DNA from 3 places in the Lactobacillus sp. IBH004 genome. Region 3 is predicted to be linked to each of the others. Evidence: riboswitches for the same ligand, from Rfam matches in the RefSeq annotation. Region 3 holds a riboswitch; each other region holds the start of a gene.
What was found. A riboswitch is a leader RNA that binds a small molecule or an ion and turns the genes downstream of it on or off. The one in region 3 is predicted to bind thiamine pyrophosphate.
Positions count from the first base shown of each region.

Region 1: another riboswitch for thiamine pyrophosphate. It lies ahead of LDX54_RS00810 (ABC transporter ATP-binding protein); the one in region 3 lies ahead of thiM (hydroxyethylthiazole kinase).
Region 2: another riboswitch for thiamine pyrophosphate. It lies ahead of LDX54_RS02870 (ECF transporter S component); the one in region 3 lies ahead of thiM (hydroxyethylthiazole kinase).

Region 1 covers NZ_CP110217.2:164,378-175,235, forward strand. The annotation lists gene LDX54_RS00775 (hypothetical protein) at 1-717, shown strand, start outside; gene LDX54_RS00780 (two-component system regulatory protein YycI) at 720-1,547, shown strand; gene LDX54_RS00785 (MBL fold metallo-hydrolase) at 1,563-2,360, shown strand; gene LDX54_RS00790 (trypsin-like peptidase domain-containing protein) at 2,428-3,633, shown strand; gene rlmH (23S rRNA (pseudouridine(1915)-N(3))-methyltransferase RlmH) at 4,125-4,604, shown strand; gene LDX54_RS00800 (sucrose-6-phosphate hydrolase) at 4,638-6,053, shown strand; gene LDX54_RS00805 (energy-coupling factor transporter transmembrane component T) at 6,095-6,748, opposite strand; gene LDX54_RS00810 (ABC transporter ATP-binding protein) at 6,758-8,116, opposite strand; TPP riboswitch at 8,157-8,248, opposite strand; gene LDX54_RS00815 (AraC family transcriptional regulator) at 8,409-9,347, shown strand; gene htpX (zinc metalloprotease HtpX) at 9,378-10,274, opposite strand; gene LDX54_RS00825 (LemA family protein) at 10,291-10,851, opposite strand.
Region 2 covers NZ_CP110217.2:546,724-557,581, reverse strand. The annotation lists gene LDX54_RS02905 (MFS transporter) at 1-913, opposite strand, end outside; gene LDX54_RS02900 (FAD-binding protein) at 920-2,362, opposite strand; gene LDX54_RS02895 (SDR family NAD(P)-dependent oxidoreductase) at 2,375-3,109, opposite strand; gene LDX54_RS02890 (FAD-binding protein) at 3,111-4,598, opposite strand; gene LDX54_RS02885 (LysR family transcriptional regulator) at 4,688-5,566, opposite strand; gene udk (uridine kinase) at 5,745-6,386, shown strand; partial or broken gene LDX54_RS02875 (IS3 family transposase) at 6,449-7,852, opposite strand; gene LDX54_RS02870 (ECF transporter S component) at 7,957-8,535, opposite strand; TPP riboswitch at 8,579-8,668, opposite strand; gene LDX54_RS02865 (M42 family peptidase) at 8,744-9,826, opposite strand; gene hpt (hypoxanthine phosphoribosyltransferase) at 10,064-10,633, shown strand; partial or broken gene LDX54_RS02855 (IS3 family transposase) at 10,687-10,858, opposite strand, start outside.
Region 3 covers NZ_CP110217.2:1,845,650-1,856,507, reverse strand. The annotation lists gene LDX54_RS09075 (hypothetical protein) at 1-258, shown strand, start outside; gene LDX54_RS09070 (LysR family transcriptional regulator) at 307-1,038, opposite strand; gene gap (type I glyceraldehyde-3-phosphate dehydrogenase) at 1,144-2,163, shown strand; gene thiE (thiamine phosphate synthase) at 2,263-2,925, opposite strand; gene thiD (bifunctional hydroxymethylpyrimidine kinase/phosphomethylpyrimidine kinase) at 2,939-3,742, opposite strand; gene thiM (hydroxyethylthiazole kinase) at 3,754-4,542, opposite strand; TPP riboswitch at 4,619-4,717, opposite strand; gene tenA (thiaminase II) at 4,917-5,576, shown strand; partial or broken gene LDX54_RS09040 (IS3 family transposase) at 6,556-7,949, opposite strand; gene LDX54_RS09035 (hypothetical protein) at 8,061-8,405, opposite strand; gene LDX54_RS09030 (helix-turn-helix transcriptional regulator) at 9,046-9,468, shown strand; gene LDX54_RS09025 (Fic family protein) at 9,461-10,102, shown strand; gene LDX54_RS09020 (cobalamin biosynthesis protein CobQ) at 10,654-10,858, opposite strand, start outside.

The DNA.
Region 1 (10,858 bases), 280 kb from region 3:
TTTACCAGACAAGACCACTGGCGCATATACAGCTATCTGACAAATACGCAAACCGATTCTTACTTTGTTTCTCGCCTTCTCGGTACGACAAATGTAACTACACGCTCTAATAAAAAAGGCTGGGTTACGTATTCGCTTAACTACTATACTAACTTAAGAGTGCCAAAGGCTAAAACCGACCGGCATGATTTTCACTATACTCGTTATGAAAAGCGCAAAGACAAAACGCTGAACGATCAACTGCTGGAAAGTGTCAGTTTTGTTCATAAGCTTGGCTTGAGTGAACAAGATTTACGTTATTTTGATACAACGGATGATTCCATTAGCTATGCTAATTATGTTGAAGGGATACCCGTTTTTTGGGATAACAGCAGTCCTCAAGTGATGACATCATTTACTGGAGATGCAGTTAAAGTTGACTTTAACAATACGGATTTACAAATTCCGATACCTTTTGATGGACAAACAAAAACCCTGCCATCAAGTATAACGGTAATGCAAAGATTAGTTAATGCTGGCATGAGAAAAGAAGAAATTCAACGCATAATAGTGGCTTTTGGTGTGGAAAAGGATAATTCACATGACCACTTGGTTAATCTAGTACCAGGTTATTATGTGAAAGCTTATAATCAATGGAAGAGTTTAGCTGAATGGGAAAAAGTTGATTTTCTGAGTTTAAATAAATATAAACAGGCAATAATGGAAGAAGGGAAATAAAAATGGACCGTAAAAGAATAGAATGGTTATTTTTCATTATTTTCTTGTTAATTGATATTTATTTAGGAATAGAAATTTGGCGTTCTCCTATTAGCTTAAGTGATACATCCGGTTCAACTGCAACAAGTATCCGGGCCGAGATGCGTGCTGACGGCATTGATATTCCCCTCCATATTTCGCATAAGCAACAATCTGGTTATTACTTAGCTGTTAAGAATCGCGACTATCTTTCTCGTAAAAGCAGCAGTTTAACGCAAGTTACTACTCATTATTCCAAGAGTGATAATTCTTTAACTGGTACACCAAAATCCCTGATTTTGCTTAGTGGGAATCGTAAAAAAAATTTACAACAACTAGAGGATTTTAAAAATGATCCTAAAAATGTTCCTTACGGTAAAGAATTTAAATTCGAACCTAGTATGTCGGGCGATAATACCTATTGTTATGTCCAAAATACTGATTATGGCCGTATTTATGACAGTGATGCCCAGTTAACAATTAATGTGCGCGATAATCAAATTGTTAACTATACTATTTCTTATATGGGGCCTATTAATGCAGTACGTGAACCACAATTAATTATCAGTGCCTGGCATGCTGTCAAAGCGATGTATACTGATAGGGAAATTGTCAACAATTCACGTGTAATGCAGGTCAGCCTGGGTTATTCTAAATTAACAGATGTTCGCGGAAGCACTATTTTATTACCAACTTGGTTAATTCAGGTAGAAAATAAGACTACTAAGAATATTACTGTTAAAAGAGTTAATGCATATACGGCACAAATCTTGCAGGGCAGCTCATATAATGTTAATGTACAAAAAAATTAGGAAGGAAAAAATGCGGTGCAGGTTTCCGTTTTGGCCAGCGGTTCGACTGGCAATACCAGCTTGATTGAAACTGGGCAGCATAAGATTTTGATGGATGCCGGCTTGTCAGGCAAAAAAATCAAGATGTTGCTAAGTGAAGTTGGCGTTGATATTAAAGATATTGACATGGTTTTTTTAAGCCATGACCATTCAGATCATAGTAAAGGATTGGGGGTTTTGATGCGACGCTACCCTCAAATTGCTGCTTTTGCCAATAGTGGTACCTGGGAATATTTAACTGAAACGCAAAAAATTGGGCAGATACCGGTTGAACAAATTAATGTTATTGAACCGGGGCAAACAAAAACATTTGGTGATTTGGATGTTACTGCATTTGCGACCAGTCACGATGCGGCTCAGCCACAATATTATGTTTTTACAAGCGGCGGTAAACGAATGGCCTTTTTGACAGATACCGGTTATGTTTCCCGTAAGGTAAAAAGTGTAATTGCAGACGCAGATGCTTATCTAATGGAATTTAATTATGACGACATGATGCTTCGTAATGGCCCGTATTCCTGGGGCTTAAAACAACGCATATTATCGGATGTTGGACACTTATCAAACGATGATGCAGGGCAGGCTCTGCTGGATGTGGTAACAAGCAAAACAGAACATATTTTTTTGGCACACAGGAGTCAGCATAATAATACGGCAAAGTTAGCCTACAATGCTGCTAAAAAAATAATGGTTGACGGAGATGCTAATTTGCCCAGTGATGTTAAAATTGTTTTGACCGACCCGGTCCAGCCGACTAATTTAGTACAAATTTAAGGAAATTTTTTACCTTTTTTCAAATTTTGTTAGTATAGTAAAAAAGATGTATAAAGGAGACTAAATGATGAATAATCAAAACTCTGGTCGTCAGCAACATGGCATTTTGAAGACTGCTATTGTTGGTGTTGTAGCCGGACTTATAGGTGGTGGGGCCTCATATGTGGCCTTAGATCAAATAAACAATGCTAATATGAATAATAATGCACAGACTAGTATTAGTTCCAGCAGTGCTAAAACCTCTAGAAACAGTGCTAAAACCAGCGGGACAATGACCCCAGCTTATAATGACGTTAAAGGTGCTGTGGTTTCAGTTATTAATATGAAAAGGCAGACAAACAGCAGCAATTCCCTTTTCGATTTTTTCGGCGATTACGATAATGATAATAAGGGCAAAGGAAAGCTGCAGACATACAGCGAAGGTTCAGGCGTAATTTACACTAAGTCCGGTAATAAGGGCTATATTGTTACCAACAACCACGTTGTTTCTGGTAGTGATAAAGTTCAGGTTATGCTGTCTAATGGTAAAACAGTCAATGCCCGTATCATTGGTACGGATGCTACAACAGACTTAGCTGTACTTTCAATTGATAGCAGCTATGTCACTCAAACAGCTGAATTTGGTGATTCTAAGAGCTTACAGGCAGGACAAACAGTAATTGCGGTTGGCTCTCCTCTGGGCAGTGAATATGCTTCTACGGTTACGCAAGGGATAATTTCGGCTCCGGCACGTAGCATCACTACTTCATCTGCTAATCAGCAAACGGTTATTCAAACGGATGCAGCAATTAACCCTGGTAACTCAGGTGGTGCATTAGTTAATTCTGCAGGGCAGGTTATTGGGATCAACTCAATGAAGCTTTCGCAATCAAGCGATGGTACATCAGTTGAAGGAATGGGTTTTGCTATTCCTTCCAATGAAGTAGTAACTATCGTTAATCAATTGGTTAAGAAAGGTAAGATTGTGCGTCCACAACTGGGAGTTAAAGTAATTGCTTTACAAGGCATTCCTTCCAGTTACAGAAACCACCTTAACATCAAATCTAATCTTAAAAATGGTATTTATGTAGATTCAGTTACTAAGCACAGTGCGGCTGCTATAGCAGGAGTTAAAGCAGGCGATGTAATTATTAAGGTTGACAACAAAGCTGTTTCAGATGTCGCTTCGTTACACAGCATTTTGTATAATCACAAAGTCGGAGATAACGTCAATTTGACCGTTAATCGTAACGGAAAAGAAATCAATTTACGAGTAAAATTGCAGTCAGACTAAATCAAAAATATTCCAGAATTAAGTAAAAAAAAGGCTATACTATGCGGTTTGAAACATAAGTATAGCTTTTTTCTTAATATTGTTATTGGGAAACAAATTAAAGTTCGGAATTAAAAGCTGTCAAGTAAAACACAAAGATAAAAATCTTGTTGATAACTGTGGATAACTTTGTGGATTGTGCATAAAATGCGAAAAAGTAGTTGGGACAAATTGTGGAAAACCTGTGAATTGTGTGTAAATAATAGTGAAAATTAATTAGCTCAAACAGTTGTTCAGGGCTTAACAGCAGTATTTGAGAGCAAAAAGTTTGTGAAAATTACCTATAATTAATCTCACTGTGGGTAAATTTAATTTGATAAATTTAAAAAAATAGGCAAAACACAATTTATTCGCTTACTAAAGGTAAAGACCACAAAATGTAGTTTTTAACTTTACACAGTTGTGGAAAAGGTAAGTGGAAACTTTGGGAATTGGGGGATAAAATAGCAGTTATGAATATCAAAATTGTTTGTGTGGGTAAGTTAAAAGAAAAGTATTTTAAGGATGCTATTGCTGAATATCAAAAAAGGCTGAGCCGTTTTGCTAAAGTACGGTTAATTGAAGTTCCGGATGAAAAAGCTCCTGAAAAATTTAGTGCGGCAGAACAGGAAAATGTCAAAAAAATAGAAGGACAAAGAATCTTGAGCAAAATAAAAGATAAAGAATACGTTTTTGTGACCGCAATTAATGGCAAGCAGCGAACCAGTGAAGAGTTTGCGCACGAGATTAAGGACCTTACAACCTACGGACATTCTGATCTTACTTTTATTATCGGTGGCAGTTTAGGTACCAGTTCGGAAGTAGATAAAAGAGCAGATGATTTAATGAGCTTTGGCAAAATGACTTTGCCGCACCAGTTAATGCGGGTCGTTTTGATTGAACAAATTTATCGCGGCTTTATGATTAATAGTGGCAGTCCGTATCATAAGTAGATTTGATTATGCGAAAGGCAATAAAAAACAAAAATGCAAACTCCGGCTAAAATTACTAACAAGCGGTATCGGCTAAATTATCACATAACAACATCTTCCGGGTGGATGAATGATCCTAATGGCTTTTCATATTATAAAGGCTACTATCATATTTTTTACCAGTACTATCCTTATTCAGCTAAAAGAGGCCCTATGCACTGGGGCCATTATCGCAGTCAAGATTTGGTTCACTGGGAAGAATTACCAGTTGCACTGACCCCGGATAGTCCTGAGGATAAAGATGGCTGTTATTCTGGTAGCGCAATTGAAAAGGATGGTCGCTTGTATCTGATTTATACAGGTAATCATTACTACGATGTCAATGATCATAGTCGCTTTTATCAAACACAAAATGTTGCTTTTAGTGACGATGGCATTCATTTTGCAAAATATAGTGGTAATCCTGTGATTGCATTGCCACCGACGGATAACTCACAGCACTTTCGTGACCCTAAAGTATGGCAAGATGGAAATGAATATTATATTGTTGTGGGTGGTCAGGATAAGAAAGGATTAGGCCGTGCAATTACTTATAAGTCGACTGATTTATTGCATTGGGATTATTTAGGCCCGATAGCCGTTTCTCAAGGAGCCGATATTGAAGGCTACACCTGGGAATGCCCTGATCTTTTTTCATTGGGCAGAGAGGACGTTTTGTTATGTTCACCTCAAGGAATCGTGGCAAAGGGTAAAGAATATCTTAACTGCTATCAAACGGGATATTTTATCGGTAAAATGGATTATCGCAACAATCAGCTTAAACATGGTGCATTTCAAGAACTTGACCATGGGCATGACTTTTACGCTGCCCAAACTATGTTAACGCCTGATAATAGGCGCATTGTTTTTGGCTGGCTTGATATGTGGCATGCAGACTTTTCCGAGCAGGCTGATGGCTGGTGTGGGGCGTTAACTTTGCCGCGAGAATTAACTTTAAAAAATAATCAGCTGTATATGACGCCAGTCAATGAGTTAAAACAATTACGGCAAGAAAAAGTAGTTGACGAAAAACAAACGAGTTCTTCAATGCAAGTTAATGTTTCTGATCCGCAGCACTTGGAGTTGCTTTTAACTGCTAAAACTGAAAATTGGTCAGGTAATGAGATTAGCTTCATTTTTAAAAATGAACAGGAAAATCTGGTTACATTATCTTGGAATAAGGAAAATAATGAAGTAATTTTGATCAGAGCGGATAAATCGACAACCGACGCACAACGTTATGGCAAACTGAGACCAAACTCAAAATTAAAAATACAAGTTTTTATTGATACAAGTTCAATTGAGTTTTTCTTAAATGACGGGGAGCTGGTATTTTCAGAACGCTATTACACAACCAAAAAGCCGGCAATTTTTATCACTGCAGACGAGCCGGTTAATATTAGTGTTGCAGGTTATTCTTTAGCTGAATAAATTAAGGGATAGAAAAAAAGTGGACAAGCATGTCCACTTTTTTATTTTAACGTCAATAATGCTAGATTTACTAAAACCAAAATTGCAATTGACTGCAGCCAGTCACTTTTTTTAACAGGAACAGCTGCAATGACAGAGCGCTTGGCATTTTCGCGGTAACCATGGGATGCCATACCTTGAGCTAAATTTTCTGCAGAATTCAGAGCAACTAAGATAGCTTTAAAATAAAGAACCGGTGACCAAAAACTCAAATATACTCCCCGCATCATGCCAGCAGTACGAATTTGCTTAACGGCCTCTTTCATTCGGGGAACGATATTAAGAGCAGCTAAAACTCCATAAGCAAACTTGCTGGGCAAATGAAAATTTTGTTCAAAAGAGCGGGCAAATTCTGTAGCAGTAGTGTCTATTGAAACGCAGTAGATAGTCAAAGTATAAACGTAAATTCGACTAGATAAGCTTAGTGCGTTCTGTAAGTTGGGTTGTGGCGAGAACCAGTATAAAGTCGCAAAAACTGTAAAAGCGGCAATTAAAGGCATTAGTAGAGTTAAAAGCAAATTGCTTAATTTAATGTGTTTGCAAATTAAATAGACCAATGCAAAGAATATGATTAAGAGGTTTGTTAGTAAACTTGATTTCAGTGATATTTCTACAGAAATAATCAGAGCCAAGATAAATTTAAAACTAGGATTCATGATAGTACCTCACTTGTTCGTGTAAGCTAGATGCTGGTTTTTAAAAATGAGGTGATAGTCACACCAATCAGCTAAATTCTTTAACTCATGGCTGATAATTAAAAGCGTTTGCTTCCGTGCTTTCTGACTTTCTCTTAATAAAGACATCACTTTGACGGCAGAGTCAGCATCCAGGCCGCTAAGTGGTTCGTCAATTAACAATACATCCTGATCTGAAATCAACATTAACAAGATTTGCAGTTTCTTTTGTTGTCCACCGGATAATGAATATACGACATGATCAAGTAGTGAATCAAGTTCAAGAGTGGATAAAGCAGCAGCTATTTTGTCATCAGTAAAATAAGAATTGGTCCGCTTTTTTTTGCTGAGGTTAATTTCATCTGCAACAGAGACATTGATAAACTGGTCAGTTGCATTTTGAAATATTTGGCCTACATGAAGCAAATACTTACGAGTAGGTAATTTATTAATTTCACGGTTGTGGTAGGTGATGCTGCCTGAATAAGGGATCATTTTAGTCAGAGCATTAAAAAGCGATGTTTTGCCCACACCGTTGGCTCCTGTAATCAGAGTGGTTTTACCAGAAACAATATTTAACTGTTCCTGCTTTAGAAGTAAACGATTTTGTCTAATCTGAACGTTTTGCAGGGTAAAGCACGACTCCTCAGTCTGCTGCGGTAAGACAAAAGTATAGGAATTAGAATCCGTATTTTTTCGCAACAATTTTTCCTGTTCTGCTTGAGAAAGCTGCACCAGGCGTTTACCCTGAAATTGAAAAAGATTGTCGCAAATTCCTTCATAACCAGCTAGTACATGATCACTTAAAATGATTGTTTTTCCTTGATCGCGCAGATGTGCTAGTTTAGCGATTAAAAACTTGCGGGCAGCGGGATCACAGCTGGCGAAAGGCTCATCAAGTAAAAACAGGTCAACATTCATCGCTATGAGAACAGCCAATGCTACTCTTTGTTGTTCACCACCAGATAATGTGTTAATTTTTTGATCAAGTAAATAATCAATTTGGGTAAACTGAACGGCTTCATTTAACTGTTTTAGATACTGGGCCTTATTAAGGCAGAGGTTTTCCAGTGCAAAAATAATTTCTTCTCGAGGAGTTGCCATAGTAAATTGCTCACTGGCATTTTGAAACATCATAGCAGCCTTTAAGCCGCCCAGAGTAACAGTGCCGCTTAGTTGTCCTGCAAATTCAGGATATAACTTTGCTATTATTTTCAATAAGGTAGATTTACCACAGCCAGTTGGTCCAACTAACAATGAAAACTGCTTTGTAGGAATATTTAAGTTAATATTTGTTAAAATTTGGTTTTGTTTGTCATATGAAAATGTTAGGTTATTTAATTTAATCAATTTAGTTACCAAAAAAATCGTCAGGATAATAGCCTGACGATGTAAAATCTTTCGTTTTCCCTTCGCTGGCATTATCCATAGCAGGTTCTGCGGGTTTAATCTCAGCCTTTACAGGCACCCCGATGTTAAATTTTATTATACAGAAAAGAAAATTAGTTGTCTAGATGCACAAGGAGTTTCCGTTACTCATGTAGCAATGATAAAGGTAAAATAACAAAATTATATTAGTAAGATGAAAATTTGCTATATAATAAAACTATATAATCCCTAAACTGTATAAGAGGTGAAAGTAATGGCAGCAGTTAAATTGGAACAATATTTAGCCAGTATCATAGATGCGGCTAGGTCTGATACTAATGAAGTGAAAATAAAACCAGGTAACAGCAACTTTGATTTGTTTATAGCCTTTTTAGAAAATCGTAATACGGGAATTCATCGCTACCAAACAACAGGGCTAACTATTCTGTATGAGGCAAAAGGTTCAACTAAAGTGAGGATCAATAGTCAGAATTTTATACTCAATGATGGCAATATCATTTTTTTACAGAAAAAGAGCAATTATGAAATATTAAAACCTGGTAGTAAAGATATTTTAGTTAAACTCGAATTTGACCCCAATATAGATGTCCGGAACTTTTTCGACAATCTAACTGTAATGAACAATTATGAGAAAAAATTGCTTAAAAAAATCAATACTACTTTTGAGCAAAAAAGATTATTAGGGTTAAACGGAACGCTAATGTCAGAGTCTGCCCATCTACTTAAAAAGATAATTAATGAATATCTTAATTATGACTTGTTTACCCGTAACGCTATCATGGCAGAACTTACCTTGCTTTTCGTTTCTGCAGTTAGAAAGCAAAATTTAACTTCCACTCCAGCAACAAGTCATCAGTTTGCAAAAACGGATCTGGAAAAATATATTGATGCCCATTTTACTAACATTACGCTTAATGATGCAGCCAAGCATTTTGGTTTTAATCCTAATTATTTTTCAAGTTTGGTTAAACAAAAAACAGGCAAAAGTTTTGTGGAACATGTCGATGAAAGGCGCATGCTGGAAGCACGAAGTTTACTTGCTCGTCCAGATATTTCCGTCAAAGAGATAATTACCCGTGTCGGTTATAGCGGCAAATCCTTCTTTTATAAGAAGTTCAGTGAATATTACCATGAAACACCGGTGCAAATGCGTGCAGAACTATTCAGGCAGGCAAATATTAATTTGAAATAAAAAACAACCTTAAACAAGAAGGTTGTTTTTTTACATTTTTTCTAAACGTTTAATTCTGTCCGCTGTTGGTGGATGACTGTCAAACAAATGGGTAAAACTGCGTTTTTTACGCATAGGATCTTCAATATACATTCCCGCACTGCTGGGATCAGCTTTTTTCATTGGTGCAGAGCCGTCAATTTTTTCAAGCGCCGAAATTAGCCCTTGCGGATTGCGCGTTAACTCTACTGAAGAAGCATCGGCAAGGTATTCACGGTTACGTGACAATGCCATTTGCGCTAAACTGGCACAAATAGGCCCCAAAATTAAGACAAACGCTATTGCTATTACCTTAAAAATGACAACGATGGTGCCACCACTATCATGATCACTATCGCGATCATCATCAATCCACCAGATATAGCGGCTGGCGATCCCAGAAAGATAAGAAATGACACCGACTAGCACGGCAGCGATAGTAGAAACTAAAATATCGTAGTTTCTGATATGAGAAATCTCATGGCCCAAAACTCCTTCCAGTTCCTCCCGGTTCATCATATCGAGTAAACCTTGAGTAACTGCAACTGCTGAATGGTTCGGATTCCTTCCTGTCGCAAACGCATTAGGACTGGGATCATCGATAATAAATACTCGCGGCATGGGTACACGACCAACTAGTGCCATATCTTGCACAACGTGCCATAATTCAGGATTATCCTGCTCATGAACTTCTTGGGCATGATTGAGGCTCATAACCATGTTTGCTGGATTGGGCAAGACAATTAGCATGTAAATTATACTAAAAATCACGGCAATAACTAAACCTAAAATTGGTCTGTTGCTAAAAAGGTAGCCTAATCCTGCACCTACAAGTGCCAAGATAATAACAAACAATCCCATAATACCCACAGTTTTGCGCTTATTGCGGGCAATTTGTTGAAATAACATAAAACTGACCTAGTATTTAAAACTTAACTTTAGGTACTTCTTTTTCAGATTCACTGGTTTGCAAGTAGTCAACTTTCTTAAAACCATGAATGTGAGCAACAATATTGGAAGGGAAGGTTAAAAGTTTTTGATCGTATAAAGCAGCAGATGAATTATAAAGCTGCCTTGAATAGGCAATTTTATTTTCAGTATTAGTCAATTCCTCTTGCAATTTCAAGAAGTTTTGATTGGCTTTAAGGTCAGGATAATTTTCTGATAATGCAAAGATGGACTTAAGCGCATCAGAAATCTGGTTAGAAACTTTTAAGGTTTGTGCATGGTCATCGCTGGGAATGTTAGTTAACTGATTACGCAGCTGCACAACGTTTTCCAGTGTTTCTTTTTCGTGTTTGGCATATCCTTTGGTGGTTTCGACTAAATTAGGAATCAAGTCATTACGCCGCTTTAATTGGACGTCAATTTGGCTCCAGGACTCATCGGTGTAAACCTTGGCTTTTTGTAAGCCATTGTATACCGCAATATAGATTGCAATTAATAAAATAATAATAATTACAATTATCCAAGTTAAACTGTTCATAGTCTTC
Region 2 (10,858 bases), 670 kb from region 3:
AACTGCCAATAAAGACAATTAACAAAGAATGAAACAGACCAATTAATAAGTATGCAATGCCATAAAAACATAATGAAAGAGCAATTGAAGAGTAGCGAAGCCTTTTGCCAATTTTACCCACAAATAAGCCACAGATCATCCCACCAACAAGAGAAATAGTAGATGTTAGAGCTGCTTGTGCAGTGGCACCAAGATTTTCTCTCACTACAAACAAAGAGATATTATTATTTAAAACATTATTAAGTAACATTATCAAAAACGCCCAGAAGGCACTATAAAACACGAATTTGTTTAAATGAATTTTAGTATTACCTGCTTTAGTGTCATTCTGAGAAACGGTTCTGTTTTCAAAGGGCAGAAGAAGAAATACAATTAGCAGTATTAGCAGTGAAAACAAGTATATCCAGTAATTATTAATCCAGCTGCTTGAAGCTGCCAGTTGACCTCCGCCCATGATAAAGACCATGCCACCAATATTAATAAAAGTTGTAGATAACCCCATAGTAGATTCACGTTCACTTTGAGGCAGCAATTGTGCGATTAAAACTTGAGTTAAATTGGTGCAGGCTCCTTGACCTAAGCCCACTAAGCATGAACAAAAAAGTAAAAACGTAAAATTCGTGTGCAGCATTAGTGGCAATAACCCACCAATTGTGACCAAACAAATTGAAACAAGGGTCAACACTTTTAAATTAACTTTATTTGCTGTCAATTTACCAATGATTATTCCCGCAAGCATCATAAATAAATTTGGTAAAGATGTCAGCATTTGTACACTAGTATTATTAAGGGTAAAAAATTTAGCAATGGCAGCGTAAGATGGAGTAATAGCTAAAGATGCCATGCCAATCATACTAACCGCTAAGATACCTATACGAGTTTTTGAAACAGAAACTCTTTTAGCACTATTCATTGATATTTACCGGATCTTAGTAATACTTTGAACGGCATTTCTACCTGAAAATACAGCATACCCTGCTGTACTTCCTGGTAAAGTGACAGCGTAAGTATCACCAACAAGCATTCCTGCAGCATCATTGCCAACAGCATAAACTCCGGTAAGTGGATAACCATAGGAATTTAAAACGGCATTATTATTATCAACACGAATACCACCAATTGCACATGCCATACCAATACCCAATTCTACTGCATAATATGGACCATCTTTTAAAGCTGTCATGTATGCGGGAGCTTTACCAAAATCGGTATCAGTTCCTTTAGCCACTAAGTCATTATAACGCCCAATTGTTTGCGGCAAATTGGGCAAATTCAATTTTTCTGCTAATTCAGCCAGAGTGTCGGATTTGGTCAAGTACTTATCACCATTCTGTAAGTCACACGTAATTTCTTCTTGTAAATGTTCGAATTTTTCAGGTGAAACCGGTGAATTGCTTACTTCCTTGTAAAGACCGACATTAGTTAAATGGTCAACCGTTTCTTGATTAAGGATTGAAAAGGTTCTTGATTGGGTTAAAAGAGCGCTGCCGGCATGACACATGTTGTCATTGACATCTTCATTAACAAAGCGTTCACCTTGCTCATTCACCCATAAAATTGCCTCCTGAGTCGCTGCTGCTGCCAATTGTTCAGGCATATGAACAAAAGGTGGACGGGTTTTATCCAAAATGGCGCCGCCACCATATTGAATAGCACCCATTTGATAGTGTTCAGCTCCGGCCTGCCATGCTAGTTTCATACCGTCTCCGGTAGATTTGCCATCACTAACTGATAACAAGCGTTCAGTCGCAGGAGCCCGTTTCTTAATTAAATCAGGATTATCCACATAGCCGCCTGTAGCTAAAATTATGTTATTTGCAGTTAATTCTCTTAACTGTCCTGTAGCCTCATTTTTAATAACTAGACCACTGACATGACCATTATGTTGTAAAATTTTTTGCGCACTAATGCTAATCACAATTTCTACGCCAAGAGCTTTAGCTTTAGGTATTAACTTTGCAATCACAGCATGACCACCACCGGCAAAAGTGTGAATAGTAGGCCAGCTCTTGCCTTGAGGACCAACTTTACTAAACTCAACTCCAAGAGAATGAAGCCAGTCAATTACTGAACCACTTTGACTAATATATTTTCGTAAATGAGGGGCACTGGCTTCATAGTGCGAATAGTTCAGTTCATCTTGGAGCAATTGGGTAGGATCAATCTTAATGCCTTTTTCTTTTTGCAAAAAGCTGTCGACTCCCATTGCGCCTTCAACATAGTTGCCGTCACCGCCAAGTGTCCTGCCTTTTTCAATTACCAAGGTCTTAATACCCTGCTCGCCAGCACTGACAGCGGCTGCCAAACCGCTAAGGCCACCACCAACGATTATTAGGTTATATTCGGAATTTTTAGGAAACATGAATTTTTTCTCCTACTTCAAGCCGACTGAAACACCGCCATCGCTTAAAACGGTTTGGCCTGTCATAAATGTGGCTTCACTAGCTACAAAAACAAAGACTTTAGCAACTTCGGCAGCGGTTTCTGCCCTCTTCATTGGTACAGTCGGTAAAACTTTCTCCAAAAAGCCGCCTTCGTTAAGTGGGGTTTTAGTTAGGCCGGGAGCAACACTATTAACACGAATATTTTTATCAGCATAATCAATCGCCGCAGCTTGAGTCATACCAATAATGCCATTTTTGGCTGCATTATAAGCGCCCATACCACCAGGATTATAAATGCTGCCTAAAGCACTGGTATTGACGATTGAGCCATAACCTTGCTTTAAGAAAAGTTTGATTTCTTCGCGCATACATAAGAAGGTCCCACGCAAGTCCAAATTAATCGTATTATCAAAATCTTCATCAGTCAGTTCGGCAAATGGCTTCAAAACACCACCGCCGGCATTATTCATCACGTAATCAATCTTACCGTAATCGGAAACGATAGTTTGTAAACCGTTCTTGATACTGTTTTTATCCATGACGTTCAAAATCAAGCCGGTAATCTTACCGTTGTATTTCTCATTCATTTCAGCAGCAACATCCAATACTTTCTTGTTATAGTCAGTTAAAACGACATCACTACCTTGCTTGGCAAACTCTTCACTAATAGCGTAGCCAATACCCTGAGCAGCTCCAGTAACAACAGCAACTTTTCCTTCTAACAATTTACTTTTCCTCCTGATTTAAACTCTTAATTGCTTCTTCTGCAGCAATCCAGCCAGAGACAAAGGCAAAGCCATTAGCAATACCTTCATAACTGGGGTAGCCATCAGAATATAAACCGTTAACATTATTACCAACAATATATAAATCTTTTAGTGGAGTGCCATCTTCTTTTACCGGCTGACAGTTGCGGTCAACATTGACACCGTCTAACGTTCCTAAAATCGCACAATGTTCAATTATTGCGTAAAACGGTCCTTCTTGAACGTCAAACAATAATTCAGCAGCCGGCTTTAAGAAAGTGTCGTCCTCTTTCTGCTTAACGGCCTGGTTATAGGCATTGACACTCCTTGTGAGTGAAGAATAAGGCAGTTGTAACTTTTGGGCTATTTCTTCCAGGGTATCTGCTTTTACTACTTCACCCGTTTTAACCGCTTCGTCAAAGTCTGTTTGAATATTAGGTAAAGGCCCCACAGTTGTTCTAGGCGTTTGGCCCACATCACAGAACTGTCTTTCAAAAGTGTCTTCAAGATTAACCTCTTTTTGCTTAAAAGTGTCTAAAGTCTTTTGGTCCAGTAAAACGTAATACATACCATTAACGTTATGGGCAGCATTGCCCCACATAGCAAAATCATAAACAACGTCCTCGTTTACAAAACGATTAGCGGTCTGATCCAGCCACAGCAATGGTAAATTGGTTAGAGTTTCAACAGCACTATCTCTTTTCATAGGATTAATACTCATGCTCGGTGCACAGCCATGGGCAAAAAGAACTGGACGGTGACGACAATCTGCTCCTAATTTATGCGTTAATCTAATTCCCGTACCCGTAGATTTGCGCTCTCCCAGGTTCAAAAGTGCTTTAGTATCTGAGAAATTGGCTGTCATCATTTCCTGACTGCCGCAATAGCCGCCATCAGCAAATATTACTTTTTTAGCAGCAATTCTAATCTCTGCACCAGCTTTATTTTGGGCAATAACGGCTTTTAAGCCATTATCATATTCCAGATCGACGGCTGCAGTTTCCAACATTACCTTATTGCCAGCTGCGGTAAATTTATCCGGTAATTTATCCCAGTTAGTCATTTTCTCTTTAAAATTATTAAATTTATGGTAAACCAGTGGATCATTTAAGTGTGCTTTTTGTTCGCTTTGTTCCACAGTTACCGGTAAACCCATTTCTGCTAAACGATCGATATTGGCACCTGATTTTTTTAAAAATCGCGCCAATAGTTCACCATTAACAAAGAAGTGGTTGTAATCTGTTAATCCGTTAAAAGCTTCACGATAGCCATAATTTACGTGCCGCTTTTTTTGTTCAGTGGAATTAATAGCAAAAACTCCATGAGCACCAAATTTGCCGGCACCTCCGACTTTGTTACCTTTTTCTAAAAGTACAAATGGCACATGCTTTTGATAAAGCTCAAAGCAAGCTGAAATTCCAGCCGATCCTGAGCCAACAACTACGACATCAGTTGAAAAAGAATTCAATGTAACTTCACCCTTTCTGATATTTTGTGATTCTTATTACAATTGAATTCTATGTCATTTTTAATAAAAGCGCTAACACATAAAAGTTATTAGCGATAAGTTAAAGTTGTCACATGCTTAAGCATTTTGCTAAATTTAGTTGAAACCATTGGATTCATTGCTATTACCACATTAAAAGTTTTTTGCAATTGAACTGGCGATAAACGCTCAATATTATTGCAGTTTTGCGGTAAACTAAATGATTCCGGTACGATTGTGATGCCACCATTAAAGTTTACATTTAAACATCCAGCGGCAAAGCTGTTGACCTCAGACACTTCTTTATATTTCCAACCATTTTGACAGTAGATTTTAAGCATAGCAAGCTGAATATCAGTAATACCAGTTGATTTCCAGTTTTGCATATAAAGCATACTGTTCTCAGCGAGCTGCTGCTCATCCCCGTGATATTGTCTTAGTTCATCTTTATTTAGCAGTAAGTCAAAACTAGTTTTCCTAAAAGGTAGACAGTCTATTTTATTATTACCGGCAAAAGCTAAGTCAAAGCCAACCAGTATGTCATAATTACCATTAATCAATCTTTTGATGCAAGAATCAAAATTTTCTTCGTCAAAATTGGGCTGACAAATATCTGGTATTTTTGAAGCAAATAATGCAGCGTCATTTTCAAAGCCTTGCAAAAAATGTACACGTAACAGCTTCTCCGGGTTAGGATCCGGGTGGTGCCAAATTTCACTGTACAAATTAATAATTTCTACGCTGCGTTTATAAAAAACTTCTCCTACTGGCGTTAACGAGAATTTACCAGCAGAACGGTTAAGCAATTTTTGACCCAGCTCATCTTCTAATTTTTTAATAGCTGAACTGACAGCTGTTTCTGAAACATAGTTTCTCCTCGCTGCTGAAATAAAGCCGTGAGTTTGAACGACATCAACGAAATATTTTACCGGCATTAAGTTATAATTCATTTTGCACCTATGCTATTTAACACAAATTACTTTTTTCACATTTATCATATAAAAAATAAAGTCAATTTTAAACCGTATTCTATAGAAAAGAAGCATTAATTATCAAATATACCTTAACTGTTGGTAATTATGGCAAAAGTAAAGTAAAATGTTTAAGGATTAAAAAAGGAGTGGCATAATGTCTAGACTTGAAAAGCCTGTAGTGATTGGTATTACCGGTGGTTCAGGCAGCGGGAAAACTACCATTGCGCAAAAAATTGTTGCCCAAATGCAAGAGAATGAACACGTTTTGATTATGACTCAGGATTCATATTACAAAGATAATACCGGGATTCCTATGAGTGAAAGAAAGAACATCAACTATGATCACCCAGATGCTTTTGATGTTCCTTTGCTTAGAAAGCAGTTGCAAGACTTATTAAATTATCGGTCAGTCGAGATGCCGGTTTACGATTTTAAAGAACATACCCGAAGTCAAAAGACCATTCATACTGAGCCTGCCGATATCATTATTCTTGAAGGAATTTTAGTTTTAGCAAACCCAAAAATTCGTGATTTGATGGATATCAAAGTTTACGTTGACACAGATGACGATATTCGTTTTATTAGGCGTTTAGAACGTGATCTAAATGAGAGAGGCCGGTCCATTGACTCCGTAATTGAACAATATTTAAGCACAGTTAAGCCGATGTATCATCAATTTATTGAGCCTACCAAGCGCTATGCAGATATTATTGTTCCAGAAGGCGGTAAAAATGATGTGGCCATTGATATGCTTACAACTAAGGTACACTCAATTTTAAGTAAAAAAGAAAAATAAAAAATATGACCCCCGGAATTAAGACAATTTGAAGTGCAACTAAAAAGTTAGACATTTTAATATTACGCAAGACTCAATGCACGATTTCGATATTTGATCGGAGTCGTGTATTTTAGTTTGTTTGATCTTCTGATATGGTTGAACCAGTAAACGTAATCGCGCAGTACTGCCTGCATTTCTGCTAGTGAACTGATCTTAATGCGGTTGAGCTTCTCCCGTTTCATTAGGTTGAAGATGGTTTCGCCCGGTGCATTATCGTGGCAGTTACCCTTGCGCGACATGCTTTGCTTAATCTTCATTTGCCTTAATTTAGCTTGATAGCCGCTGTGGCGGTATTGAAAGCCCTGATCTGAATGCAAAATAGGCTGGGCTGTTTCAGGCAGTTTTTGCTTGAGCTCTGCCAGCATGTCATAAACCAGCCTCATGTTAGGCGAATAGCTGACTTGACAAGCCAGTATTTCCAGTGAGGCCTCATCAATGACCGGTGAAATATAAACCTTTTTGCCTGTGGTCATTGTATTCGGTAATATCCGTGTGTAAGACGTGGTAGGGTCTGGTTTCATTAAACCGCTGCTTTAAAATGTTTTCCTTGATTACGCCTGCAGGGCCCGCATAAGAACTGTAGCGTGCAGTGCGCCTGCTGTAGACTCTGGTCTTTAGTCCCAGCTGCCGCATCAGCTTGCGCACGGTATTGGGCGCATAGCTAAAGCCTTGATCTAAGAGTGCACCATGCATACGTCGATAACCGTAAGTCTCATCACTTTCTTGGTAGAAGATAGACTTGATTACGCCTTTAACAGCAGCGTATTTATCTAATCGGTTCAATCGGTGACTGCGGTTGTCGTAATAAGTTTTGCGGTTAAGGTGCAGCTTGGCAAGCAAAAGCTTTAACGGCACCTCAGGTCGCTCAGCCCGAATCTCCACGGCTATTCTGGTTTTTTGCCGGTTGGTGAGCGTGGATATCGGGCAGCCACTTTTTTTAGGATTAAGTTATCCAATTCTAAGTCGGCTTTTTGTGCCTCTAGCTCAGCGACCTGACGACGCAATTGTTCTACTTCGGTTAGCTTCTTAGTGGGTTTAAGCTTCTTCTGACGCTTCTTTTTAGTCATGGTTGGTGGTCTCCCCTTGGATTTTGGGAGCAGCCCAGAGTAGCCTGCAGCCTGATAAGCCGCCAGCCATTGTCTTACTACTGACCGCGAAAGATTAAAAACTGCGGCTACCCTGAGTACTCCCATGTGATGTTCATGATAGAAGCGTACCACATTTAGCTTGAATTCAGGCAAATAAGTTTGCCGGGTGTGAGTAACCTTTAAAGCGGCTAAGCCATGTTTGCGGGCACGTTCTGCCCAGGCCCTAATCTCGGTATGATCAATGCCGTATTCGCGTTCTAGTTTAGCTAAAGAGGTTTGGTGGGATAAGTATTTACTGCAAATTTCCATTTTCAAAGCAGTTGAATATTTAGTCATGAAAAAAGTGCTCCTAATAGTCAGATTAATGTCTAACTATTATGGAGCACTTCAATTTCGGGGGTCATATCATTACTTCAAGAGCAATACTCCTTTTTAAATATTTAAGCTATTTTTGGCTTTAATGCTTTATCAAATAAATTCGTAATCAACTTAACTAAAACGCCATCAAAAACCAAAGCAGAAATGATATTGGTAATAAGCATTACGATTTGCACTTGCATACTAAATTTGCTCCAGCCATATAAAATATATGAGGGAATAAAACAGCCAAATGAAGCAAAAAACGCACCAGTTAAGACGCTTTTCCAAGTGAAATTTTGATAACGTTCTTTTTTAGGGAAAAAGCCGATTTCATTAGTAGCGCCTTGAATAATTCCGGAAAGAATCGTAGTAGCGCCCCATTGACCACCTATGGCCATTTCAACCACAGAAGCTAATAATTCACCAATCGTACCGGATCCTGCAGTAGGAACAAAATACATCGCTAAAGGTCCAGCCATAAGCCATAAACCTGTAAAAACAGTATCAGTAACCGGTGCAAAACCTGTCGGCACCAGCAGCATTTTGATTAAATTAAAAGCCCAGTTAAAGCCATATGTATAAATGACTCCCATAATAATTCCAATTAATGCAATTAAAATAATCGACTTTACATTCCATTTTGAAGTTCTAGTAAACATAAAAAAATACTCCTAACTTTACATGTCAGTAGGAGTATCATTATTACCTAATTTTACACTTCCCTAACGCAGGTATTGTCCCGATCAGGTTCAGAGGGTATTTCTCAGCTTTTTGGCACCCCTAGTGACTGCTATTCAATTTTTACTATTATATCATACTTTAATTAAATTTGTTGCCTATTTTAGACGATTACTGTAGTTAATGCCATTAAAATTGACTAAAACTTGCCAACTTTTCTTTAGTTAAATCACGAATAATAGCAAGCGTCAAAGCAACAGAGGCTTTAAAATCTGAATAAGCACTAAAACAATAAGGAGAGTGTTCATAACGAACTGGAATACCAATCACAATGGTTGGTGCGCCATTTTCATAATAAATTGCTGCTCCATCTTGGCCACCGCCAGTGCGAACAGAACGAGTATACGGAATGTTATTCTTATCAGCTAAATCGCAGGCATACTGTTGAAATTTAGGATTAGGCAAAAACGAAGTATCCATGTCACGCAACATCGGTCCCCTTTTCAGTCCGGTTTGTGACAACCATTCTGGGGTAAAAGTATCATCTGCTGGACAAGACTCAAGCACGACTGCTACATCAGGCTTTACTGCACGCGCTGTCACATACGCTCCGCGCAGACCGACTTCTTCCTGGCTGGAAAGTGCTGCAACAACGTTAAATGCAGTTTGTTCATCTTTTAAATTGTCTAAAACGTCAGCCATAGCAGCAGCGCCAAAGCGGTCATCAAAATCTTTGCCGAAAAACAAACCAGACTTTTCATTGTATTCACATTTAACATCCACAAAAATAGGACAACCCGTATCGATTTGATAATCATTAATTGTTTCGGCACGTGAATTGGAACCAACATCAATTGACATATCGGCTACGTCCGGTACATTATTTTTTTCGGCTGCAGTCATAAAATGAGGTGGTTTAGTAGCCACAACACCGGGAACATATTCACCTGCACGATTTTTAATTTTTACACGCAGAGCAGGAATATTATATTTAACCCACCCGCCAAGGGGCACGAATTTAATCATGCCATTAGGACGGACAGCTTGGGTAATAAAGCCAACAGCATCTGAATGTGCATCCAGTTGAATCACTGGCCGACCTGGTTGGTTATCTTTTTTGCTGGCATACACATTGAGCATACCGTCAACCTTCACGTCAGCAAAATCTTGAACAGTATCGGTAAATAGTTTAACAAATTCTCCTTCAAAGCCAGAAGTAGAATTGGCATCAGAAAATGCCTTGAGCATTTTAATTTCTTGTTGTTTTTGCATTTTTTTACCTTTCACTAAAAATACTTATGCATTAATTTTACCAAAAACTGAGGTTACACGTTAAAAATTTAAGCAAATCGAGAATTATCTTACTGCTTTTAGCAATATAGCTACTTTTTGTACGTAATTGACTGCTAAAAAAGTGAAAATAGTTGAAAATGGTCTGTTTTTTTAGCAAAAAAATGATATAATCGAAATATTAGGAATTTAAATTGTTTTACAATGAAGGGTAGATAAATGCCAAAAAACGACAATATTAATAGTATTATTGATCATAAATTGTTTAGTGAAGAGGACATTCACCAAATGTGTGTTAAGTTAGGAAAGCAGCTTACCAATGATTATGCTGGTAAGAAACCGTTAATCGTTGGTGCTCTCAAAGGTGCTGTTTTCTTTTTAACTGATTTGGTTAGAGAAATGGACGTCAAAGCTGAAATTGATTTTCTCGATGTCTCAAGCTACGGTAATGAAATGGAGTCTTCCGGGAAAGTTAAGCTAGTTTCTGATTTAGCATCTGATGTGAAAGATCGTGATGTTTTAATCGTGGAAGATATTGTTGACACTGGTCTGACTTTAGATTTTATGAAAAAGTTGCTTGAAAAACGGGGAGCAAAAAGCGTTAAATGTTGCGTTTTACTTAACAAGGAAGCAAATCGTAACGTCGATGTTGATGTCGAGTATTATGGTTCAAAGGTTGGTAACGAGTTTGTAGTAGGCTACGGACTTGATTTCATGAATTATTATCGTAACCTACGTTATATTGGTGTATTAAAGCCCGAAATTATTAAACTGGTTAATAATAAATAAAAGAGTTGTCTTGATGATGTGAACCCTAAAATTAGGACACTTTATATTAGCTGCTAACTGAGGACTAACTTTCGATATTCAAGCGGAGTTAGTCCTTTTAGTTTAATTTTGATTCTTTTCTGATTGTAATACTCAATGTAGTCTCTAATCGCATCTTCCAGTTCAGTGAGATTCTTAAAGTGCTTTTCAAAGCCATAAAACATTTCTCGCTTGAGTATCCCGAAG
Region 3 (10,858 bases):
ATTGCTGCTGGACAAATTAAGGCTTATTGCTTTTCTTTTGAGGATACCCCTCAAGAATTGACTTTAGGATGGATGGGTGCTGTTAAGCCTAATTTATTAGACCAATTGCAACAGCAATTGCTAAATTGGGCACAAGCAAAATATCAAACTTTAAGTGGTGAATTTGATTCTACAGACCCATTAGCAACGCGGACTTACAGAAAATATGCGTTTAATCTGTGCCCAGTTTATGAAACGTATTTAAAAAAATTAGATTAGAAATTTAAAAAGGCACCTTTATTCAAATAATGGCGTCTTTTTACTTATCTATAATTGATAGCGATAAAAATAATAGGGGATATTCCAGCTTTGCGAATCAGCTGCAACTAAATCATCATTAATTAAATATTTGGGCAGTAATGCAGTTGCCTGGCCTTTTTTGACCAGCTCTAAAATCATTTCTAGTGAATCAATTTCAGTGACACTGTTTTTATTATGCGTTAATTTGAGAGTCAAGTTACGAAACGGACAATTTATGTCTGCGTTTATGGCAACCGGTACTCTTTTATTTTCCTGCTTTTTGCCTTTTAAAAAACAGGCTTGTAAATGACTTTTTTTGATTAGCGAATATTTGGGTAGAGTAATAGGGGTAAAAGTCCAGATCATGTCATATGCATGCTTAGTTATTAATTCTTGAATTTCATTGGTATTTTTAATGATAATGTCGTAGTGCTCAAATGAAAATTGTGCTTTTTCGGTAATAATATAGCCGAAAAGCAACTCAGAAATGAGGACTTTGGGCTTGTTAATAGACAAATCCTCTTTCAGGTTTTGGTAGTTTTGTAAAACTTTAGTGGCGAAATCATGCATTTTTTGACCGTTTTTGGTTGGTTTGACTCCTAAATTAGAACGCACAAAAAGGGGCGTATTCAATTCTTGCTCCAGTGCTTTGAGCCTGGCTGTAATATTGGATTGGGTGTAGCCTAATTTCAGTGCCGCTTTATTCAGTGATCTAGTTTCATAAATTGTTTGGTAAATATGTAAGTCGTTAAAATTCATGTTGCTCCATATCATTAAAAGTGATAACTCTATTATAAACTTAGATTATGCAAGACAATTTTATCTTAATATACTAATTCTGTAATCTAAAAGGAGGAACTTATTATGACTACAAAAATTGGTATTAACGGCTTTGGCCGCATTGGCCGACTTGCTTTACGGCGCATATATGAAGTGGCCAGTGATGATATCGAAATTGTCGCAATTAATGATTTGACTTCACCAGCTATGTTAGCACATTTATTGAAGTATGATACCGCGCATGGCCAATTTCATCATGAAGTGACTGCAACCACTAATAGTATTGTAATTGACGGTAAAAATATTCCGGTTTATGCGGAAAAAGATGCTAGTCAAATTCCGTGGGTCAAAAATGATGGTGTCAAAATAGTGCTTGAATGTACCGGCTTTTACACTTCAACTGCAAAATCACAGGCTCACCTTGATGCCGGTGTTAAAAGAGTTTTAATTTCTGCTCCTGCAGGCAATATGAAGACTATTGTTTATAGCGTAAATGATGATCAATTAACTGACTCTGATCAAATTATTTCCGCTGGCTCATGTACCACTAATTGCTTGGCACCGTTAGCACAAGCAATGAACGATGAATTTGGCATTCAGGTAGGAATCATGTCTACCACTCATGCTTATACTGCTTCGCAAATGTTGCAGGATGGACCTGACCGTGGCGGCAATGTCCGTAATGCCCGTGCCGCAGTTGCTAATGTTATTCCCCATTCTACAGGAGCAGCTAAAGCGATAGGACTAGTTATACCTGAATTAGACGGCAAACTTACAGGTATTGCTCAACGAGTCCCTGTTATTTCCGGTTCAATTACTGAACTAGCCGCTATTTTGAAGCAAAAAGTTACAGCTGAAGAGTTTAATGCCAAAATTAAAAAGCACACTGAAGGTAATCCTTCTTTTGGTTATAATGATGATCAGATTGTATCATCAGATATTATTGGTACTGAGTATGGCTCGGTCTTTGATCCGACTCTGACTCAAGTTGAAACTGGTGATGACGGTGCACAATTAGTTAAGGGTTACGCCTGGTATGATAATGAATCCGGCTTTGTAGCTCAGATGATTAGAACACTGCAAAAAGTTGCCCAATTAGGTTAATTATCAATATAACTCATATTTTTACAATTAAAAACTGTTTATCATCAATAAAAAATGGTTCTGCCGAGTGCAGAATCATTTTTGTTTCTTTAAAATATGCTAGTCATTTTTTATCCATGGCGCTGTGAGCATTTGACTAACTGTCTGCTTAATATTATTGCTTTGAGCAATCATTGAGATTACTGCAGCACCAGCTGCCTTAGTTTTAGCGATTGCCTCTAAATCGTTAACAGTTATCCCGCCAATAGCAACAATTGGCCGGGTTGTGCTTTTGACCAGTTGGCTTAAGCCGGCAATACCAATTTCGGGGTCGGCATCACTTTTAGATTGGGTGGCATAAATTGGACCGCTGCCATAATAATCAATTCCGCTAATTTTATTGGCTTGTTCAACTTGCGTTAAATTCGAGCAAGAATAGCCAATAAACATTTGACCACCAACTTCTTTAATAACCTGTTTTATTTCTTCATCGCTTTGACCAACATGAACTCCCTCGGCATGAACTTGTTGCGCAAGCTGAACATCATCGTCAATAAAGAAGGGCACGTGATACGCATAACACAATTGATGCAGTTTTTGCGCCATAGGTAGTCTCTCAGTTTTACTTAAAGTTGAATTAGGCCCCTTGTCCCGAAACTGAAAAGCCGTGATGCCGGCAGCAAGGGCTTCTGCGACTATACCAGGTAGTGTTTTACCTTTGGGCACATCTTGACTGCCACAAATAAAGTAAGCATGTAAAAATTCAGTGTTAAATTCTTTCATTATTTCTCCTAAATTACTTTGCCCAATGATTTAAGGGACCGTGACCATGACCAACTTGAATAGTTTCCTTAATGGTTTTAGTAACGTACTTTTTAGCAATTTTAATTGCCGCAGGTAGACTTTGTCCTAAAGCCAGTTGGGCTGTAATTGCTGCAGCTAAAGTATCACCGGTGCCGTGAGTGCGTTTAGTATGTACTCTGGAACTGCTGACCCAAAGATCAGTACCATCGGCAAATAAAGCATAATCTTTTACTTCTGCGCTATTAGTGTGACCACCTTTAATTAGTACATTTTTAACACCCATATCTTGTAGTTTATGGGCTAATTCAGGAAATTGATCTTGCATTTGCACCTTGATGCCAGTTAAAGTTTCTGCTTCTGGTAAGTTAGGTGTGATTAGATCGGCTAAAGGCAGCAATTCATTTTTAACGGTGGCAACAGCATCTTGACTTAAAAGTGGTGCACCACCCTTAGCAATCATCACTGGATCGATGGTAATGGGGCCAAAGTCATACTTTTGCAGGTTAAGAGCAACTTGGTGAACGTGAGCCGCATCGCCCAACATTCCCGTTTTACAAGCACGAATATGAAAATCTTCTGCCAGAGAGGCGAATTGGGCGTCAACCATTTCCAGTGGCAGTAAAAAAGATTTTTGGACGCCCAAAGTGTTTTGTGCTGTCACTGCCACGATTACTGCTGTTCCAAATACTTTTTGCATTTGAAAAGTTTTAAGGTCAGCCATGATTCCGGCACCACCACCTGAATCTGTACCGGCAATAGTTAAAACCTGGGGAAAAGAATTAATTTTTTCTGTCATCATGAAGTTCCTTAATCAAAATCAGCAATTTGCTTAATATCAGGGACTGTTACTTTGTACAAATAATCCATGAGGTACATACCAAAAGTACCTGGTCCAACACTGGGATGATCTTGGACAACCATTTGACCCGCACAACTGAAAACTAAAGCACCTATCTGAGCCGCTTCAAACGGATCATCAGTGACTGCGGTAAAAGCTGTGACAATACTGGACAACATATCACCTGAGCCCACATGAGTTTTAAAAAGTGGTGAGCCGTTATGGACATGGGCTAGTCTTTTGCCGTCACTAATTGTATCTGTAGGACCGCTGGCAATGACCGTACAATGATATTTCTGAGCAGTTTTAGCAGTAATTTCATCAATATTACCAGAGCCGGAACCTGCATCGATGCCCTTTGAATTCCAGTTGAAGTCACCTAAGGCAGCGATCTCACCAATGTTGCCGCGAATAATACTGGTATGAAAATCCCATAAAAGCTTATCTGCGATTTTGTAGCGATATTCAACTGCACCAACCGCAACAGGATCAAATACTATCGGCTTGTTATATTGCCGTGCTAGGTCTTCTACCTTTTTAATATGATTGATTTGCTCTTTAGTTAAACAGCCAATATTAACTGCCACTGCTGCAGCCATTCGCACTATTTCTTCAGCTTCAGCGACTTCATTGCTCATAATTGGTGAAGCACCAATAGCATTGACTGCATTAGCCACATCTTGAACTGTCACAAAATTGGCGATGTTAAAAATAACCGGATTTTGCGCTCGTAATTTATCTAATAAGTCTAACTGCATTTTATTACTCCCGACTAAATGTTTTTGAAAAATTTTGATTAATAAAAAAGCCTTGGCACGTGGAAATGCCAAAGCTTAAGCGTTTTTGACACGTTCCTACGCAAGTATTAGCTTACAGGTTCAAAGGGTCTGAAATACTTTCATCTCAGCCAAAAAGGCACCCCTCGTGTTATCGCTTTCAATTATAGCGCATTATACTATTGATTACAATGCTGGGTTAATAAAGATGCTATCTGTATACGCCATAAGTACTAGTATTTTAGCTATTATTAAAAATATGCTAAAAAGCAAAAAAAGCATAGTGATTATAGTTAATTTTGAATAAAGTGTAGTTAGTAATAATTAACAGTTATTTAATTTGGAGGAAAGTAAATATGAAATTTACGGATGAGCTGCACGAAGCAGGAACGGCATTGTGGCATAAAAGTATGGTGCATCCCTTTATTAAGGAACTACAAAGTGGCGAACTCCCGATTGCCACTTTTAAATTTTACTTGTTACAGGATCGCTATTATTTAAGAGAATTTAGCAAGTTGCATGAATTAATTGCAGCAAAAACGGATAATCAGGAAGTAAAGGAATTTTTACTGGCAGGGGCACAAGACTTGAAAGACGTTGAAATATCAGTGCGCGGCCATTTTTTTGAAGAATTAAACATAACTGCGACTGAAATTACTAAAACTCCAGTGGCGCCAACAGCTTATAACTACGTTAACCATATGCATATGACATTAAAGCGATCTGGTGTTAAAGCAGCGGTCGCAGCGCTTTTACCATGTTACTGGCTCTATCAGGAAATTGGCCAAAAAATGGCAGAAAAAGGTTCACCGGTTTCTTATTATCAGGAGTGGATTGATACTTATGATGGCGAGTGGTATGGTGCCAATGTAGCCAAAATGCTGCATTTAACCAATTCTTTGGCTGAAAGTGCCACTAATGAAGAACTTGAGCAAATGCAAACTGCATTTGTACGCAGCAGCTATTATGAATTGCAGTTTTGGCAGATGGCTTATGAAAAGCAAGATTGGAAGTAACTTCTGTAAAAACCGCTTTTATTTTATTCTTACTTGTCTTTAGTCAATTTCATAATAAAATTTTGATATTGGACAATGTAATTATTGTTCAAAGTCCCAGGAAAGTGTGCAACTTGGAGAAAATAAGATATATTTATTTTATAATAATGTAGATTTATCTAGTACTGTTAATGGTGATTTAGGAATTTCTAAAATGTGGGTTACTAGTGGCAGCATATATTATGCACTAAAAGCAACTGATCTTAAACCTGAATTTCTAGTCTATAATTGGTCTGGAGAGCTAACAATGCACTACTATGCTAGTGGAAGCAAAAAAGCAAGAACCGTCAGTTATAGTGCTCGCGGTATAGGCCGATGCCAAACTTAACCGCAATATTCTCACTCTTGCACTCGTGGACGACATGGCTATGCCACTTTAAGTGATAAAATTGATGGCTTCTTAGGAGATATAATGTTTCCAAGCACCACCTTTTAAATGGAATATAAAAATGAATGATGAACTATTTTTTAAATTAAGAAAGATACTAGATTTTTTAAAAAACAAGCGCCGACAGCTATTATTGAAGAGAATGTAAATAGCGTTGAAAATTATAGGGCAGAATCTGTTGATGAGTATAATAGAGCAAAAAGTTATCTTGGCAAAAATAATAGTTCGTTTAAATCTTTTCATGTAAGTGTGGATTCAGCAAAAGATTTCTTGCGTTTATTGAACTTGCTGGGTGCAATACATGCAAATTTTAATATACGTTCAAAGCCTTTTATAATAGAAGGAGAAGAAAGCAGTAAGTCGCTAAAAAAAGAGAACGACTATTTTAACAATTGGATGGAGTGTTTTTCAAACTATGAATTTATGATAGTTAATTTTGATGAAACTGCTTTAGACCAGGATCAATATTACGGTTAATTTCATTAATTTATAAAAAGGCAGCTTACCAAGTTTTGATGTGAACCCTAAAATTAGGACACTTTATATTAGCTGCTAACTGAGGACTAACTGCCGATATTCAAGCGGAGTTAGTCCTTTTAGTTTGATTTTGATTCTATTCTGATTGTAATACTCAATGTAGTCTCTGATTGCGTCTTCCAGTTCAGTGAGATTCTTAAACTGCTTTTCAAAGCCATAAAACATTTCTCGCTTGAGTATCCCGAAGAAGCCTTCCATTAACCCATCATCAAGCGAATTGCCCTTGCGTGACATTGACTGGCTAATGCCATGATTTTTGAGCCACGCTTGAAATTGCGGGTGTTGGTACTGCCAGCCTTGGTCTGTGTGAAAGATCAAACCATTTAGTGCCGGATGCTTGTCCCAGGCCTTTCTTAACATGTCCATGGTCTGCTTAAGATTAGGGCTGCGGGAAATAGTATAGGAAACAATCTCTTGGGTGCAGCCATCAATGATCGGTGATAAATAGGTCTTTTGCCCCTTGAGCTTAAACTCAGTTATATCTGAATACCATTTGTGATTGGGATAAACCGCACTAAAGCTGCGTTTAATCAGGTCAGGCTTAATCGGACCCTGAGTGCCGCGATAGCTGCTGTATTTGTGCCAGCGTTTATTGACTATGCCAAACAATTTCAGCTTGTTCATTAAGCGTTGCACTTTTTATGATTGACTAATAAATCACGACGCCTAAGCTCTGCAGTAATGCGGCGATAGCCATAGCGGTGCTTGTGTTCTTCATAGATAGTTTTGATTTCTGCCATTATTTCTCGATTATCTCGCTCTTTATCCTTCTTCTTTAAAGTGTAGTAGTAATTACTACGGGATAAGTGCGGCAGATTGGGATTGGCATTAATGGTATCAAGAATAAAAGTTACGCTGACTTTAAGCTCGCGCCTTAGTTGGGTAACTGCCTGGGCTATTTCCGCGGCTTGCGGTTCTTGGTCCGCTGGTCGACTAAGACGCTCAATTTTTTTACGAATTCGTTCTCGATTTTCAGCTTCAAGTTCTGCTGGCGTAAGCGGTCGTTCTCTTGCTTGAGCCGATGATTTTCCTGTTTGATCAGCTGTTCTCTTTTGGTCATAGGGCGGTCGTCCTCTCTGCTTGTTAACGATATTATACCCATTTTTACGATATTCGCGCAGCCAATTGGACAACATGCCACTACTTTTTAAGCCCAAGTCAATAGATACTCGACGGGCAGGCTCATGTTCAACTATGATTCGCCTAAGGGCCTGCTCCTTAAAATTACTTGTATAAGCAGTGAAAGGCTGATCTAAAATAGCTAGACCGTGACGGCCAATTAAAGCTAACAAGTAATTAATATTAGTCTTGCCAACCCGATAACGCTGACTTAGCTCAGCAGGGCAGATTTGATAATCGTGCCAAAGATGATAGATTTCAACTTTATCTTGTTTAGATAATTTAGACATAAAAATGACCCCCAAATTTGTCCTAAATTTGGGGGTCACTTCATTTAAGCTGCCTTTTTAGTTCAGTCATTTCGCATTGTTAAAATCATTATATTAAAAGCTAATATGCTATTATTCATCAATTTTTTTAATATAAATTAATTTTGCTTTTCTTAATATGCCACGATCTTTAAATAGAAAGCCATAATATCTATTATTAATTTTTCCGACATAATAAAGCGTATCATAAGATCCTTGATTATCAGTAGTTATTTTAACGGAAGCAATTTTTTTATTATGTAAGCATTTATATGTGTCTAAGTTATATGAATATTTTCTTTTGCCAGCACTAAAATAAACGGCTTTTTCTAAAGAATTAATTCTACAATAATGTATAAAGCTTATTCCAATGCTGATAAAGAAAAATGTTAAAATAAATACAGTTATAGTTTTTGTTATTTTTTCATTTTTGCTCATTTTTAATATGTTAGGAAGAGAGAAAAAATTATGAAAACAGAATTTAAAAAATATAAACAGTCTTCTTTATTAATAGTAGCCTTAATTATATCACTTTTGGGGTTTTAAGAATTAATACCGTTTTTGCATCAAATGATAATATGCCTGAGATGAATAATACATCTGCAGAGCCTTTTGAGCTTGTCGCAACATATAAAAAATATAGCAACAATTGACAACACAGTGGTTATGGAGGTCAAAGGCAACGATGTAACTCTCATTAAAATATATGGAAAATAAAGATATTCCTGAATTAGCCTACAACAAAAAAATCATTCCTTTTGTAAATAATCAAATTCGAAAATTGCAATTTTGACCACTACACCCCAATTCAGCAATTTACAGCCTGCCAAAACTATTGGTAAAGATTGGAACGATGTACTAGTTAATAGTAAAAAACAAGAAAATTCTACTAAGCGGAGATACAATTAAATAAAGACAAAACAGATAGTGTTGTGATTTCCAATAAGCAGGTAATACAATCCACAGGTATAGAACTTGAATAGCACTACTTTAAAATCTAATATCGCTTTTTACCATATATCACTATAAAAGTGACTAAATATGGTATAATATAAGTACAGATATTGGAGGTTTTAAAATGAGTGCAACAATCGTTAAACTACTCAAAAGCAAAAATATAAGCGTCGCTAAAGTCGCTGAGGCCAGCAACGTCCCACTTAGTACTTTAAGAAACTCAATTGTTAAACCAATTGAGACCTGGTCAATTAGGGTCCTTAATGCCTTTGCAATCGCACTTAAAGAGAAGCCAGGAGATTTACTCAATATGCTAGAAACACAACCATATATTTTAGATATAAACGATGAAACGCAGACTATCCAAGGCGTTTTCATTGCTAATAAAGAAATTTACCAACAAATTAGAACTGTCGTGGAAGTCAACCACCTGGAAGGGTGGAATCCTACAGAATCAGATATCCAGGAATTATTTGATGAAGCTATCCAGCCTGATCCAGTAGTGGCTGAGCGCTTTGAAGAAATTTGGGGCAAGGATAATGAGTGATTGGATTAGTGAAACCTTGTATTCAAATGGCGTCCTAAAAAATAAGCTCCATATCCATGACTCAAAGGAGTTAGAGAAAAAGGAATATGAGCTATCCGCTCGGAATGCTTTGTTCTTGTTGCAAAAAAAGCCCCAAATAAACGATATCGGAGACCTTAAGAAGGTACACCAATTCTTATTTGGTGAACTATACGATTGGGCCGGTAAATATCGCCCCGGCAATTTCAATAAAAACGGGTATGAATTTTTTGATCATACCAGATTCGATTTTGCCGAAAAAGATATTAATAACATGCTGCACAAGTACCCCGCGGGCAAGCCTTTGGCTAACAAAGACTATGCTGAGCTGCTAGACGCAATTAATTTCATGCACCCGTTTAGAGAGGGCAACGGCCGTAGCTGCAAAGTTTTTCTTTCTGCATACGCGGCTAATCATGGCCAAGTAATTGACTATCCGCGAAGAAACAAAGAGATGATTGAAGCGCAAAATGAAGCTAACGTTGACAAAATTGCTAAACTGATTAAAGTTGAGAACACCCCCAGCCGCAATCGGGCGTTCCAAGTACTAGCCTCGCAGCAAAGTGCTGGAAAGACACTTAGCCAAAACCAATCTAACCAAATTAGTCTTCACTAACTCACGCTTTGAAGGCCTGACTACCACTATGCCGCAGACCTAGACAATCATTGATGGCCTGGGTGTTGACGGCATTCCAATTGATGATATTAATATTATTGTTCAATTGAAGCGAGGCTGGCAGTTTGCTATCAATGAAAAAAAGCCCCTGGACTTAAACTTCGAAAAGAGGCTTAATGCGATTGTTGCCCGCGATACGGCGGCCTTTCCAGGGTATTTGCGTAATGGTTCCAACTTACCGGGGCGAGTTTGAACCACCTATGATTGAAGAGAGTAGGAACAGGAATATTTAAAGCAGCTGTTAGTCAGTGATCGTACCGCCACCGATAAGGCACTGACCCTGATGTATCACAATATGCGCTAGCAAATGTTCTACGACGGTAACAAGCGAACTGCTCCAACCTGATAGTTCTGCCAAAGATGAAAAATTTCAATTTTGTCTTGCTTAGATAATTTAGACATAAAGATGACCCCCAAATTTGTCCTAAATTTGGGGGTCATATCATTACTACGCCTAGTAGCTTTTTTGTTATTAAAATTATTACGATAGTCTATGATTTGATACGCTCATCATGCCATTCTAGAATCATCTTGACTATGGCGTTAGCGACATTCAAGTTTTTTAATATGGGACCGTGGGAATAGGTACCGATAAAATTGCGATAGCGCAAGCCTTCGACGTGATCTTGGGGATTGTTGCCGTAGCCTTCAATCATTTCTCCTAAGGGATGCAGCTTATCCTGATCATCAAAATAA